3 regions of the Peribacillus sp. R9-11 genome follow, and region 3 is predicted to be linked to each of the others. Evidence: a T-box and tRNA genes for the amino acid it is inferred to sense, from the RefSeq annotation. Region 3 holds a T-box; the other regions hold tRNA genes.
What was found. The T-box of region 3 lies ahead of thrS (threonine--tRNA ligase). A T-box ahead of a tRNA ligase gene usually reads a tRNA of that ligase, here a tRNA-Thr.

Region 1 (4,647 bases), 450 kb from region 3:
AAACCAGGTGATCTACCCATGTCCAGGGTGAAGTTCAGGTAACACTGAATGGAGGCCCGAACCCACGCACGTTGAAAAGTGCGGGGATGAGGTGTGGGTAGCGGAGAAATTCCAATCGAACCTGGAGATAGCTGGTTCTCTCCGAAATAGCTTTAGGGCTAGCCTCAAGATGAGAGTATTGGAGGTAGAGCACTGATTGGACTAGGGGCCCCCAACGGGTTACCGAATTCAGTCAAACTCCGAATGCCAAATACTTATTCTTGGGAGTCAGACTGCGAGTGATAAGATCCGTAGTCGAAAGGGAAACAGCCCAGACCACCAGCTAAGGTCCCAAAGTATACGTTAAGTGGAAAAGGATGTGGAGTTGCTTAGACAACCAGGATGTTGGCTCAGAAGCAGCCATCATTTAAAGAGTGCGTAATAGCTCACTGGTCGAGTGACTCCGCGCCGAAAATGTACCGGGGCTAAACGTATCACCGAAGCTGTGGATTGACACCGTATGGTGTCGATGGTAGGAGAGCGTTCTAAGGGCGTTGAAGTCAGACCGGAAGGACTGGTGGAGCGCTTAGAAGTGAGAATGCCGGTATGAGTAGCGAAAGAAGGGTGAGAATCCCTTCCACCGAATGCCTAAGGTTTCCTGAGGAAGGCTCGTCCGCTCAGGGTTAGTCGGGACCTAAGCCGAGGCCGAAAGGCGTAGGCGATGGACAACAGGTTGATATTCCTGTACCACCTATACATCGTTTGAACGATGGGGGGACGCAGAAGGATAGGGTAAGCGCGCTGTTGGATATGCGCGTCCAAGCAGTTAGGCCGGAAACGAGGCAAATCCCGTTTCCATTAAGGCGGAGCTGTGATGGCGAGGGAAATATAGTACCGAAGTTCCTGATTCCACGCTGCCAAGAAAAGCCTCTAGTGAGATGTAAGGTGCCCGTACCGCAAACCGACACAGGTAGGCGAGGAGAGAATCCTAAGGTGTGCGAGAGAACTCTCGTTAAGGAACTCGGCAAAATGACCCCGTAACTTCGGGAGAAGGGGTGCTTTTTAGGGTGAATAGCCCGGAAAAGCCGCAGTGAATAGGCCCAGGCGACTGTTTAGCAAAAACACAGGTCTCTGCGAAGCCGCAAGGCGAAGTATAGGGGCTGACACCTGCCCGGTGCTGGAAGGTTAAGGGGAGAGGTTAGCGCAAGCGAAGCTTTGAACCGAAGCCCCAGTAAACGGCGGCCGTAACTATAACGGTCCTAAGGTAGCGAAATTCCTTGTCGGGTAAGTTCCGACCCGCACGAAAGGTGTAACGATCTGGGCACTGTCTCAACGAGAGACTCGGTGAAATTATAGTACCTGTGAAGATGCAGGTTACCCGCGACAGGACGGAAAGACCCCGTGGAGCTTTACTGCAGCCTGATATTGAATTTTGGTACAGCTTGTACAGGATAGGTAGGAGCCTGAGAAGCCGGAGCGCTAGCTTCGGTGGAGGCGTTGGTGGGATACTACCCTGGCTGTATTGAAATTCTAACCCGCGCCCCTTATCGGGGTGGGAGACAGTGTCAGGTGGGCAGTTTGACTGGGGCGGTCGCCTCCTAAAGAGTAACGGAGGCGCCCAAAGGTTCCCTCAGAATGGTTGGAAATCATTCGTAGAGTGTAAAGGCACAAGGGAGCTTGACTGCGAGACCTACAAGTCGAGCAGGGACGAAAGTCGGGCTTAGTGATCCGGTGGTTCCGCATGGAAGGGCCATCGCTCAACGGATAAAAGCTACCCCGGGGATAACAGGCTTATCTCCCCCAAGAGTCCACATCGACGGGGAGGTTTGGCACCTCGATGTCGGCTCATCGCATCCTGGGGCTGTAGTCGGTCCCAAGGGTTGGGCTGTTCGCCCATTAAAGCGGTACGCGAGCTGGGTTCAGAACGTCGTGAGACAGTTCGGTCCCTATCCGTCGCGGGCGCAGGAAATTTGAGAGGAGCTGTCCTTAGTACGAGAGGACCGGGATGGACGCACCGCTGGTGTACCAGTTGTCTTGCCAAAGGCATAGCTGGGTAGCTACGTGCGGACGGGATAAGTGCTGAAAGCATCTAAGCATGAAGCCCCCCTCGAGATGAGATTTCCCATAGCGCAAGCTAGTAAGATCCCTGAAAGATGATCAGGTTGATAGGTCAGAGGTGGAAGCGTGGCGACATGTGGAGCTGACTGATACTAATAGATCGAGGACTTAACCACGCTTTAAAAAATGAAATACCTTCTTATTATCTAGTTTTGAAGGAATGAAAATTTCTTCTTGCATTTTTTCAAAAAGACGTTATAATAATAAATGTCTTAAAAAAATGTTAACATTGTTTGGTGGCGATAGCGAAGAGGTCACACCCGTTCCCATTCCGAACACGGCAGTTAAGCTCTTCAGCGCCGATGGTAGTTGGGGGTTTCCCCCTGTGAGAGTAGGACGCCGCCAAGCAGTTCACATATGGAGGATTAGCTCAGCTGGGAGAGCATCTGCCTTACAAGCAGAGGGTCGGCGGTTCGATCCCGTCATCCTCCACCATTTTTACACCTGCCGGTGTAGCTCAACTGGTAGAGCAACTGACTTGTAATCAGTAGGTTGGGGGTTCAAGTCCTCTTGCCGGCACCATCTTTTATTATTAAACGTACGAGCCATTAGCTCAGTTGGTAGAGCATCTGACTTTTAATCAGAGGGTCGAAGGTTCGAATCCTTCATGGCTCACCATTATATTATGCGGGTGTGGCGGAATTGGCAGACGCACCAGACTTAGGATCTGGCGCCGCAAGGCGTGGGGGTTCAAGTCCCTTCACCCGCATCTTTCATGCGGAAGTAGTTCAGTGGTAGAATACAACCTTGCCAAGGTTGGGGTCGCGGGTTCGAATCCCGTCTTCCGCTCCACTTTTCGTATGTGCCGGGGTGGCGGAACTGGCAGACGCACAGGACTTAAAATCCTGCGGTAGGTGACTACCGTACCGGTTCGATTCCGGTCCTCGGCACCATCTTAATATGCGCCCGTAGCTCAATTGGATAGAGCATCTGACTACGAATCAGAAGGTTGTAGGTTCGACTCCCGCCGGGCGCACCATGTTTTTTGCGGGAAGTAGCTCAGCTTGGTAGAGCACTTGGTTTGGGACCAAGGGGTCGCAGGTTCGAATCCTGTCTTCCCGACCACGTGATTTCTAATGAATGGGGCCTTAGCTCAGCTGGGAGAGCGCCTGCCTTGCACGCAGGAGGTCAGCGGTTCGATCCCGCTAGGCTCCACCATTTTTCATCAAAACTTATATTATATTGGCGGTGTAGCTCAGCTGGCTAGAGCGTACGGTTCATACCCGTGAGGTCGGGGGTTCGATCCCCTCCGCCGCTACCAATAAATATAAGGACCTTTAGCTCAGCTGGTTAGAGCAGACGGCTCATAACCGTCCGGTCGTAGGTTCGAGTCCTACAAGGTCCACCATGTAATTTTTTTAGCCACGGAGGTATACCCAAGTTCGGCTGAAGGGATCGGTCTTGAAAACCGACAGGGGAGTCAAATCCCGCGGGGGTTCGAATCCCTCTACCTCCTCCATTTCTTTAAAAGCAGCAAGTTGTTTTGAAACAACCTTTACATAGAGGAAGCGGAAGAAACAATTTACACGAAAACTTGATGCGAGATCGTTTCATTATTACCGTCGCGGGGTGGAGCAGTCCGGTAGCTCGTCGGGCTCATAACCCGAAGGTCGCAGGTTCAAATCCTGTCCCCGCAATTATTAGGTCCCGTGGTGTAGCGGTTAACATGCCTGCCTGTCACGCAGGAGATCGCGGGTTCGATTCCCGTCGGGACCGCCATTATAAAATTTAATACAAATGTGGCTCAGTAGCTCAGTCGGTAGAGCAAAGGACTGAAAATCCTTGTGTCGGCGGTTCGATTCCGTCCTGAGCCACCATTATTTCAAAAATTACGGCGATTGTGGCGAAGTGGTTAACGCACCTGATTGTGGTTCAGGCATTCGTGGGTTCGATTCCCATCAGTCGCCCCATTTCGCGGGTGTAGTTTAGTGGTAAAACCTCAGCCTTCCAAGCTGATGATGAGGGTTCGATTCCCTTCACCCGCTCCAATTTATGGGCCTATAGCTCAGCTGGTTAGAGCGCACGCCTGATAAGCGTGAGGTCGATGGTTCGAGTCCATTTAGGCCCACCATATTCATATTGTTCCGCAGTAGCTCAGTGGTAGAGCATTCGGCTGTTAACCGAACGGTCGTAGGTTCGAGTCCTACCTGCGGAGCCATGGGGAAGTACTCAAGAGGCTGAAGAGGCGCCCCTGCTAAGGGTGTAGGTCGCGTGAGCGGCGCGAGGGTTCAAATCCCTCCTTCTCCGCCATTTGGCCCGTTGGTCAAGCGGTTAAGACACCGCCCTTTCACGGCGGTAACACGGGTTCGAATCCCGTACGGGTCATAAAAAAGAAGCATACATTCTGTATGCTTCTTTTTTTTATTTATTTCTCTTCATTGATATAACTATCTTTTTGTTTATAAGGAATGTCTCCAAGCTGAGATTCAACGTTTTCTTCATCTAATGTATCTTCATAGTTCTTTTGCTTTTTATTCTGGATACCCCTTATTTTTTTTCCTTCGATATCATTTGCTACAAATCCTTCATAGTCTTCAGGAAATCCATCGG
Region 2 (4,647 bases), 1.9 Mb from region 3:
AGAAGCAGCCATCATTTAAAGAGTGCGTAATAGCTCACTGGTCGAGTGACTCCGCGCCGAAAATGTACCGGGGCTAAACGTATCACCGAAGCTGTGGATTGACACCGTATGGTGTCGATGGTAGGAGAGCGTTCTAAGGGCGTTGAAGTCAGACCGGAAGGACTGGTGGAGCGCTTAGAAGTGAGAATGCCGGTATGAGTAGCGAAAGAAGGGTGAGAATCCCTTCCACCGAATGCCTAAGGTTTCCTGAGGAAGGCTCGTCCGCTCAGGGTTAGTCGGGACCTAAGCCGAGGCCGAAAGGCGTAGGCGATGGACAACAGGTTGATATTCCTGTACCACCTATACATCGTTTGAACGATGGGGGGACGCAGAAGGATAGGGTAAGCGCGCTGTTGGATATGCGCGTCCAAGCAGTTAGGCCGGAAACGAGGCAAATCCCGTTTCCATTAAGGCGGAGCTGTGATGGCGAGGGAAATATAGTACCGAAGTTCCTGATTCCACGCTGCCAAGAAAAGCCTCTAGTGAGATGTAAGGTGCCCGTACCGCAAACCGACACAGGTAGGCGAGGAGAGAATCCTAAGGTGTGCGAGAGAACTCTCGTTAAGGAACTCGGCAAAATGACCCCGTAACTTCGGGAGAAGGGGTGCTTTTTAGGGTGAATAGCCCGGAAAAGCCGCAGTGAATAGGCCCAGGCGACTGTTTAGCAAAAACACAGGTCTCTGCGAAGCCGCAAGGCGAAGTATAGGGGCTGACACCTGCCCGGTGCTGGAAGGTTAAGGGGAGAGGTTAGCGCAAGCGAAGCTTTGAACCGAAGCCCCAGTAAACGGCGGCCGTAACTATAACGGTCCTAAGGTAGCGAAATTCCTTGTCGGGTAAGTTCCGACCCGCACGAAAGGTGTAACGATCTGGGCACTGTCTCAACGAGAGACTCGGTGAAATTATAGTACCTGTGAAGATGCAGGTTACCCGCGACAGGACGGAAAGACCCCGTGGAGCTTTACTGCAGCCTGATATTGAATTTTGGTACAGCTTGTACAGGATAGGTAGGAGCCTGAGAAGCCGGAGCGCTAGCTTCGGTGGAGGCGTTGGTGGGATACTACCCTGGCTGTATTGAAATTCTAACCCGCGCCCCTTATCGGGGTGGGAGACAGTGTCAGGTGGGCAGTTTGACTGGGGCGGTCGCCTCCTAAAGAGTAACGGAGGCGCCCAAAGGTTCCCTCAGAATGGTTGGAAATCATTCGTAGAGTGTAAAGGCACAAGGGAGCTTGACTGCGAGACCTACAAGTCGAGCAGGGACGAAAGTCGGGCTTAGTGATCCGGTGGTTCCGCATGGAAGGGCCATCGCTCAACGGATAAAAGCTACCCCGGGGATAACAGGCTTATCTCCCCCAAGAGTCCACATCGACGGGGAGGTTTGGCACCTCGATGTCGGCTCATCGCATCCTGGGGCTGTAGTCGGTCCCAAGGGTTGGGCTGTTCGCCCATTAAAGCGGTACGCGAGCTGGGTTCAGAACGTCGTGAGACAGTTCGGTCCCTATCCGTCGCGGGCGCAGGAAATTTGAGAGGAGCTGTCCTTAGTACGAGAGGACCGGGATGGACGCACCGCTGGTGTACCAGTTGTCTTGCCAAAGGCATAGCTGGGTAGCTACGTGCGGACGGGATAAGTGCTGAAAGCATCTAAGCATGAAGCCCCCCTCGAGATGAGATTTCCCATAGCGCAAGCTAGTAAGATCCCTGAAAGATGATCAGGTTGATAGGTCAGAGGTGGAAGCGTGGCGACATGTGGAGCTGACTGATACTAATAGATCGAGGACTTAACCACGCTTTAAAAAATGAAATACCTTCTTATTATCTAGTTTTGAAGGAATGAAAATTTCTTCTTGCATTTTCTCAAAAAGACGTTATAATAATATATGTCTTGAAAAAATGTTAATAATGTTTGGTGACGATAGCGAAGAGGTCACACCCGTTCCCATTCCGAACACGGCAGTTAAGCTCTTCAGCGCCGATGGTAGTTGGGGGTTTCCCCCTGTGAGAGTAGGACGTCGCCAAGCTTATATCGTTCCGCAGTAGCTCAGTGGTAGAGCATTCGGCTGTTAACCGAACGGTCGTAGGTTCGAGTCCTACCTGCGGAGCCATTATTGGAGAGCTGTCCGAGTGGCCGAAGGAGCACGATTGGAAATCGTGTAGACGGGTAACCCTGTCTCAAGGGTTCAAATCCCTTGCTCTCCGCCATTTACAACTGGCCCGTTGGTCAAGCGGTTAAGACACCGCCCTTTCACGGCGGTAACACGGGTTCGAATCCCGTACGGGTCACCATTTCGAAAACATATGGAGGATTAGCTCAGCTGGGAGAGCATCTGCCTTACAAGCAGAGGGTCGGCGGTTCGATCCCGTCATCCTCCACCATTTTTTTAAAAGCAACAAGTTGTTTCTATATATCAGATATAATGAAACTGTTAACACGAAAACTTGATGCAATAGCAGCATTATTAACGTCGCGGGGTGGAGCAGTCCGGTAGCTCGTCGGGCTCATAACCCGAAGGTCGCAGGTTCAAATCCTGTCCCCGCAATCTATGGTCCCGTGGTGTAGCGGTTAACATGCCTGCCTGTCACGCAGGAGATCGCGGGTTCGATTCCCGTCGGGACCGCCATTTTTATTGTTTGGCTCAGTAGCTCAGTCGGTAGAGCAAAGGACTGAAAATCCTTGTGTCGGCGGTTCGATTCCGTCCTGAGCCACCATTGTAGTGCCGGTGTAGCTCAACTGGTAGAGCAACTGACTTGTAATCAGTAGGTTGGGGGTTCAAGTCCTCTTGCCGGCACCAGTAACATCCATATGCGGAGGGGTAGCGAAGTGGCTAAACGCGGCGGACTGTAAATCCGCTCCTTCGGGTTCGGCAGTTCGAATCTGCCCCCCTCCACCATTTTATTTATAGGGGTATAGTTTAAAGGTAGAACAGAGGTCTCCAAAACCTCCAGTGTGGGTTCGAGTCCTACTACCCCTGCCAATTTTAATTTTATAATGGCGATTGTGGCGAAGTGGTTAACGCACCTGATTGTGGTTCAGGCATTCGTGGGTTCGATTCCCATCAGTCGCCCCATTTTTTAATAAATGATGGTATAATAAGTATAACGTTAATGGGCTATAGCCAAGCGGTAAGGCAACGGATTTTGATTCCGTCATGCGAAGGTTCGATCCCTTCTAGCCCAGCCATTCGCGAAAGTAGTTCAGTGGTAGAATACAACCTTGCCAAGGTTGGGGTCGCGGGTTCGAATCCCGTCTTTCGCTCCAAAAACGTTGGCGGCATAGCCAAGCGGTAAGGCAGAGGTCTGCAAAACCTTTACCACCGGTTCGATTCCGGTTGCCGCCTCCAACAAAAATGCCGGTGTGGCGGAATTGGCAGACGCGCACGACTCAAAATCGTGTTCCTCTGGAGTGCCGGTTCGACCCCGGCCACCGGTATCTTAGAACGACGATATAAAGCGGTTTTCCTTAATTGGAAAGCCGTTTTTTCGTGTTTTCACGGATTTTTAGTCGTGCGTTATGATTTAGGCTATGTTAAATCAGAATGTTTTGATTCTCGACCAAAAAAAACGCCCATTGAAAGGCCGGTTGTTTGAACTAACGTTACCTGTTAGCGGAACGAAGCTGCCGATTGATCTCCCGTGGCAACTTCGCGGTGTAGTTTATTCGATAAGAGTCTAGCGACTCTCCCATTGCTTTTAAACGACCATTGGTAACAATGACAGAAAAGGATATTAAATTGCTGATATTAAATACCGTGAAGTTCGTCATTTACCGCGTTCTGGTGGTAAAATACAGTTGTAGTATTATGGGAAGAGAGGGGAAAATTTGAATAATATCGGTGAAGATTTTAAATTACGTGTTCATAGCAATCGTTGGGGCCATTATGACAATTACACTCTTATAAAAAAAGAAAATGGATGGACTGTTATTACTATGAAAATTCATGGTGACGAAGGCGATAAACACGGCAGTCCTGCTATTGAAAAAGCATTTGACAGAGAATCAATTTCATATCCAAACGATTTAGGATATTTCTTATCAGATATTTGGGATGCTTCAGAAACCAAAACTAAAGAAGAAGTTCAAAAATATTTCGATGAATTAGGAGAATGGATTTCTACCACTGAGAAAACGAAGCCTAATTTCGGAGCATTGCATTTATAAGTAAACAAAAAAGATGTGTCCAAATCGGGCACATTTTTTTTAGTATTCAACATTTTCTTCAATAATCGGATTTCCTTCTGCGTCAAGCAGCTCTGGTTCGTAGAGATCATAATTGAATGTTTTCTGTTCCTCTAAATATTTTATTTTTTGGTATTCTTCTTTACTCATGCCCTCCCAAATATTTGGCCTGTGTTCGACATGCCCCGTCTTGTAATACTTCATATCTACTTCTGGCTCTGTGAAAGCTTTGTTGAAAAGTATAATTCTGAAAGTGAATATCATGAGTATGATGGTCAAAATGGAGCCAGCTATTTTGATTTTGTTTAGAAATTTTTTCAATGGTGGGGTTATTCCTTTCTGTGTTCGGTAATTTCAGAACTGCATAACTCACAAGACTGGATGAGTTGATAAGAAACTTTTTCGTATCAACTCAACTGTATAAAAGCCGACTTTCC
Region 3 (4,647 bases):
TAGCTGCGGCAGCCATCATCATGAAATTCTGGCTGCCTGAAGTGCCAAGCATAATATGGAGTGCATTGTTTCTTGGACTCGTCTTTATGCTAAATGCTTTATCCATTAAAAGTTATGGTGAATCAGAATATTGGTTTTCTCTAATAAAAGTTGTGGCCATTATTTTCTTTATCATTATTGGATTATTGACAATCTTAGGCGTTTTTGGTGGAGAGGTTATTGGATTTGAAAACTTCACCATGGGCGAGGCTCCTTTCAAGGGCGGATTTTTATCGATCATTAGTATCTTTCTTATCGCTGGATTTTCTTTTCAAGGTACAGAACTAGTTGGTATTGCTGCTGGAGAAAGTGAGAATCCTGAAAAAAATGTTCCGAATGCGATTCGACAAGTATTTTGGCGCATCTTATTGTTTTACATCGGAGCCATTTTGATACTCGGGCTGTTAATTCCATATACGAGTCCAAGTTTATTAGGTGGGGATGTAGAAAATATTTCTGTAAGCCCTTTCACGCTCGTCTTTGAACGGGCAGGATTTGCTTTCGCTGCTTCTGTCATGAATGCTGTTGTTTTGACATCATTACTTTCTGCAGGGAACTCGGGGCTTTATGCATCAACACGGATGTTATGGTCGATGGCAAAAGATAATCAGGCTCCAAAGTTTCTAGCTAAAGTTAACAGAAGGGGAATCCCGATGAATGCCTTGATTCTCACGGCAATAATTGGAGGACTAGCTTTTTTAACATCTGTTTTTGGGGATCATGTGTTTACATGGCTATTAAATGCTTCAGGATTAACGGGATTTATCGCTTGGATTGGAATTGCCGTAAGCCATTATCGTTTTAGACGTGCGTACGTAGCACAGGGCGGTGACATAAATGAGTTAAAATACAAAGCAAAATGGTTCCCATTCGGTCCGATTCTTTCATTTTTTCTTTGTATAGTTGTCATTGCAGGGCAGAATTACGAGGCGTTTCTAAGCGGCAGTATTGACTGGTATGGAGTCGCAGTCTCCTATATTGGTTTACCAATATTTTTAGCGATATGGTTAGGGTACAAGGTTTTTCATAAGACAAAGGTAATTTCATTGAAAGATTGTCATTTTGAGAAATCAGCATAGGAAAAGTAAACTGAATTTCAAAGTCAGTATCGTAACGAGCATTGTGAATGTTATCATTCATGATGCTTTTTTATCGTTGTTGCACTTATCGTTTTATTCGTCGTTGCCATTACTTTATTAATTAAGAAATTGCTTATTTCTAACAAAAAGAATAGTAATCAATTAGATATTGAAAACAGACTTGATAGAGTTGAAGATAAATTGAATTCAATGAATAAAGGGAAGTAATGATTAATTAAAATAGGAAGAAAAATGGTTTGATAATCTTTTAAAATACACATAGTATAAAATCTTTTATTTCTATTGTACGAATGCCAGTTTTTTGCGCAGGAAGCTGCTTTTTATAATTTTTTTGATAAAAGAATAATAAGATGTTGTCACTTATGGAAATTTATTGTAATATATATAACAATATAATGACCTAATGAATTTAAAAAAGCCATGATAAGGACATGAATTATTTTTACGGTTTTCAGAGAGGGAAGGGTAGCTGTGAACTTCCTGGCTTAGGGAAATGATTTACCGCCTTTGAGCTATATCAGTGAACGATAGTAACTGATATCGTCTAAGCTACGTTACAGCTCCAGAGCCATAAGTTGTATCTTACTTATGGGAAATTGGGTGGAACCACGAGTACAACGCACTCGTCCCTTGTATAGGGATGAGTGCGTTTTTTTTATATGAAATTGTTGCCATGATAAGGACATGAATCATTTTTACGGTCTTCAGAGAGGGAAGGGTAGCTGTAAACTTCCTGGCTTAGGGAAATGATTTACCGCCTTTGAGCTATATCAGTGAACGATAGTAACTGATATCGTCTAAGCTACGTTACAGCTCCAGAGCCATGAGTAATCTTACTCATGGGAAATTGGGTGGAATCACGGGTATAACGCACTCGTCCCTTGTATAGGGATGGGTGCGTTTTTTTTTATATAAAATTATTGCCATGATAAGGACATGAATCATTTTTACGGTCTTCAGAGAGGGAAGGGTAGCTGTGAACTTCCTGGCTTAGGGAAATGATTTACCGCCTTTGAGCTATATCAGTGAACGATAGTAACTGATATCGTCTAAGCTACGTTACAGCTCCAGAGCCATAAGTTGTATCTTACTTATGGGAAATTGGGTGGAACCACGAGTAAAACGCACTCGTCCCTTGTATAGGGATGAGTGTGTTTTTTTTATTACTAAAAAGGGGTGTATGTATTATGAGTGGAGATATGATTATGATTCAATTCCCGGATGGGAAACAAAAAGGGTATCTGAAAGGGATCACAGTGGAAAGTGTGGCAGAGTCCATCAGTTCCAGTTTAAGGAAAATGGCAGTTGTAGGGAAACTGGATAAACAACTGGTGGATCTGAGTTTCAAGCTGGATAAAGATGCCGAACTAGCGATTTTAACTCTTGATTCGGATGAAGGATTACATGTTTTACGTCATACATCAGCGCATGTTATGGCACAAGCAGTGAAGAGAATTTACGGTAATGTAAAATTAGGGATAGGACCAGTCATTGAAGACAGATTTTACTATGATTTTAAGCTGGATCATCCTTTGACTTCTGACGATTTACTGGCCATTGAAAAAGAGATGGAAAATATCATAAGTGAAAATTTGGAAATCAAAAGAGTCGAAGTTTCTTATAAAGAGGCAGAAAAGTTATTTGAGAGTAATGGGGAATCATTCAAGTTAGAAATAGTAAAGAACATCCCTAAAGATGAAAAACTGAGTCTATATAAACAAGGGGAATTTATCGATCTTTGCAGGGGGCCGCACCTTCCATCCACATCATTTGTAAAATCGTTCAAGTTAACTCATGTATCTGGTGCCTATTGGAGAGGGGACAGTCAAAATGAAGTTCTTCAACGGGTGTATGGCGTGGCTTTCAGCAAGAAAAAGGATTTACAGGGTCATTTGAAATTCTTAGAAGAAGCAGCCAAACGCGATCATCGTAAATTAGGGAAGCAGTTGGAGTTATTCATGTTTTCAGAGGAAGCCCCAGGAATGCCGTTTTATTTACCGAAAGGACAAATCATGCGAAATGAATTGGAAAAATTCTCGAGGGAGCTTCAGACTAGCGCTGATTACGACGAAGTTCGAACTCCTTTTATGATGAATCAACGGTTATGGGAACAATCGGGTCACTGGGATCATTACCATGAAAATATGTACTTTTCAGAAGTCGATCATACAAAATTTGCAATGAAGCCAATGAACTGTCCTGGTCATATGCTTATTTATAAAAACCATCTTTATTCATACAGAGATTTACCCATTCGTATGGCTGAGTTCGGTCAAGTTCACCGTCATGAGTATAGTGGCGCATTAAATGGAATGCTTCGGGTCCGTACATTTTGTCAGGATGATGCCCATATATTTGTTCGGGAGGATCAAATCGAAAGTGAAATTATACAAGTGTTTACTATGATTGACGAAGTCTATCGTACTTTTGGATTCGAGTATTCTGTGGAACTTTCGACTCGTCCAGAAGATTCATTAGGTGATGACTACCTTTGGGAAACTTCTGAATTAGCATTAAAAAATGTTCTGGAGAATATTGGGATTGATTACCACTTAAATGAAGGAGACGGTGCCTTTTATGGACCAAAGATTGATTTTCATATTAAAGATGCATTAAAACGAAGCCATCAATGTGGGACAATTCAACTTGATTTTCAAATGCCTGATAAATTTGATTTGACTTATATAGATGAAAATAATGATAAGGTTCGTCCGGTCGTCATTCATCGTGCGATTTTTGGATCCATTGATCGTTTCTTTGGAATCCTGATTGAACATTTTGCTGGTGCTTTTCCTATATGGCTAGCCCCTACACAAGTACAAATTATCCCTGTATCAAACGTTCATTTGGATTACTGTTTAAGGGTTCAAAAAGTACTAAAGAGTCTAGGAGTAAGAGTGAAAATTGACGATCGAAATGAAAAGTTAGGGTACAAAATCAGAGAATCACAGATGGGGAAAATCCCATACATGCTTGTACTTGGAGATAAAGAAGTGAAAGAAGATGCAGTAAATGTACGGAAATACGGGGAGCAAGAATCTGAAAGTATTTCATTTATTGGTTTTCAAAACAAAATTGTGCAACAAATAAAGGAACGTAGCATTTAACAGAAGAGACATTTAAGGAAAATATGGGCTGTGGTTTTTGAAGGAGTTAGCGGATGGTAGAGGTATCTTTTTAACCAAATATCATAAAAACAGTTATGGTGGCAAAAGCAAGTAAATCAGAAACTTGATTGAAGAAATGGAACTCGACTATATGTAGTCGAGTTCCATTTTTGTAAGCTTTCGATTGACGCTAAATTTCAATGATTATTGGAAGGATCATTGGTTTCTTCTTCGTTTGGTTATAGAGATATTGTCCTATTTCCTTCTTAATAGTTTGTTTAATGATATTCCAACGGTATATTTTATCACTTTGTAATTCGTTGACTGTTTTCGTGACAAGGCGATTTACCTGTCTAAGGAGATCTTCGGAATTTTGAATATATACAAATCCACGGGAAATG

Region 1: it encodes a tRNA-Thr, which carries the amino acid that the T-box ahead of thrS (threonine--tRNA ligase) is inferred to sense. The anticodon was not compared.
Region 2: it encodes a tRNA-Thr, which carries the amino acid that the T-box ahead of thrS (threonine--tRNA ligase) is inferred to sense. The anticodon was not compared.

The regions. Positions count from the first base shown of each region.
Region 1 covers NZ_CP133763.1:5,041,517-5,046,163, reverse strand. Annotated here, with positions in the region: rRNA gene RE409_RS24520 (23S ribosomal RNA) at 1-2,213, shown strand, start outside; rRNA gene rrf (5S ribosomal RNA) at 2,330-2,445, shown strand; tRNA gene RE409_RS24510 (tRNA-Val) at 2,457-2,532, shown strand; tRNA gene RE409_RS24505 (tRNA-Thr) at 2,544-2,619, shown strand; tRNA gene RE409_RS24500 (tRNA-Lys) at 2,640-2,715, shown strand; tRNA gene RE409_RS24495 (tRNA-Leu) at 2,725-2,806, shown strand; tRNA gene RE409_RS24490 (tRNA-Gly) at 2,815-2,889, shown strand; tRNA gene RE409_RS24485 (tRNA-Leu) at 2,902-2,990, shown strand; tRNA gene RE409_RS24480 (tRNA-Arg) at 3,000-3,076, shown strand; tRNA gene RE409_RS24475 (tRNA-Pro) at 3,086-3,162, shown strand; tRNA gene RE409_RS24470 (tRNA-Ala) at 3,180-3,255, shown strand; tRNA gene RE409_RS24465 (tRNA-Met) at 3,282-3,358, shown strand; tRNA gene RE409_RS24460 (tRNA-Ile) at 3,369-3,445, shown strand; tRNA gene RE409_RS24455 (tRNA-Ser) at 3,464-3,556, shown strand; tRNA gene RE409_RS24450 (tRNA-Met) at 3,661-3,734, shown strand; tRNA gene RE409_RS24445 (tRNA-Asp) at 3,741-3,816, shown strand; tRNA gene RE409_RS24440 (tRNA-Phe) at 3,839-3,914, shown strand; tRNA gene RE409_RS24435 (tRNA-His) at 3,932-4,007, shown strand; tRNA gene RE409_RS24430 (tRNA-Gly) at 4,012-4,085, shown strand; tRNA gene RE409_RS24425 (tRNA-Ile) at 4,092-4,168, shown strand; tRNA gene RE409_RS24420 (tRNA-Asn) at 4,181-4,255, shown strand; tRNA gene RE409_RS24415 (tRNA-Ser) at 4,257-4,347, shown strand; tRNA gene RE409_RS24410 (tRNA-Glu) at 4,351-4,422, shown strand; gene RE409_RS24405 (TraR/DksA C4-type zinc finger protein) at 4,463-4,647, opposite strand, start outside.
Region 2 covers NZ_CP133763.1:790,862-795,508, forward strand. Annotated here, with positions in the region: rRNA gene RE409_RS03695 (23S ribosomal RNA) at 1-1,822, shown strand, start outside; rRNA gene rrf (5S ribosomal RNA) at 1,939-2,054, shown strand; tRNA gene RE409_RS03705 (tRNA-Asn) at 2,064-2,138, shown strand; tRNA gene RE409_RS03710 (tRNA-Ser) at 2,144-2,235, shown strand; tRNA gene RE409_RS03715 (tRNA-Glu) at 2,245-2,319, shown strand; tRNA gene RE409_RS03720 (tRNA-Val) at 2,334-2,409, shown strand; tRNA gene RE409_RS03725 (tRNA-Met) at 2,500-2,573, shown strand; tRNA gene RE409_RS03730 (tRNA-Asp) at 2,579-2,654, shown strand; tRNA gene RE409_RS03735 (tRNA-Phe) at 2,667-2,742, shown strand; tRNA gene RE409_RS03740 (tRNA-Thr) at 2,750-2,825, shown strand; tRNA gene RE409_RS03745 (tRNA-Tyr) at 2,841-2,924, shown strand; tRNA gene RE409_RS03750 (tRNA-Trp) at 2,935-3,008, shown strand; tRNA gene RE409_RS03755 (tRNA-His) at 3,026-3,101, shown strand; tRNA gene RE409_RS03760 (tRNA-Gln) at 3,140-3,214, shown strand; tRNA gene RE409_RS03765 (tRNA-Gly) at 3,218-3,292, shown strand; tRNA gene RE409_RS03770 (tRNA-Cys) at 3,301-3,374, shown strand; tRNA gene RE409_RS03775 (tRNA-Leu) at 3,383-3,463, shown strand; gene RE409_RS03780 (hypothetical protein) at 3,854-4,192, shown strand; gene RE409_RS03785 (hypothetical protein) at 4,232-4,531, opposite strand; gene RE409_RS03790 (hypothetical protein) at 4,623-4,647, opposite strand, start outside.
Region 3 covers NZ_CP133763.1:4,590,645-4,595,291, reverse strand. Annotated here, with positions in the region: gene RE409_RS22310 (amino acid permease) at 1-1,118, shown strand, start outside; gene RE409_RS30775 (DUF4083 family protein) at 1,191-1,346, shown strand; T-box leader at 1,551-1,773, shown strand; T-box leader at 1,804-2,024, shown strand; T-box leader at 2,056-2,278, shown strand; gene thrS (threonine--tRNA ligase) at 2,339-4,246, shown strand; gene RE409_RS22300 (ribonuclease J) at 4,437-4,647, opposite strand, start outside.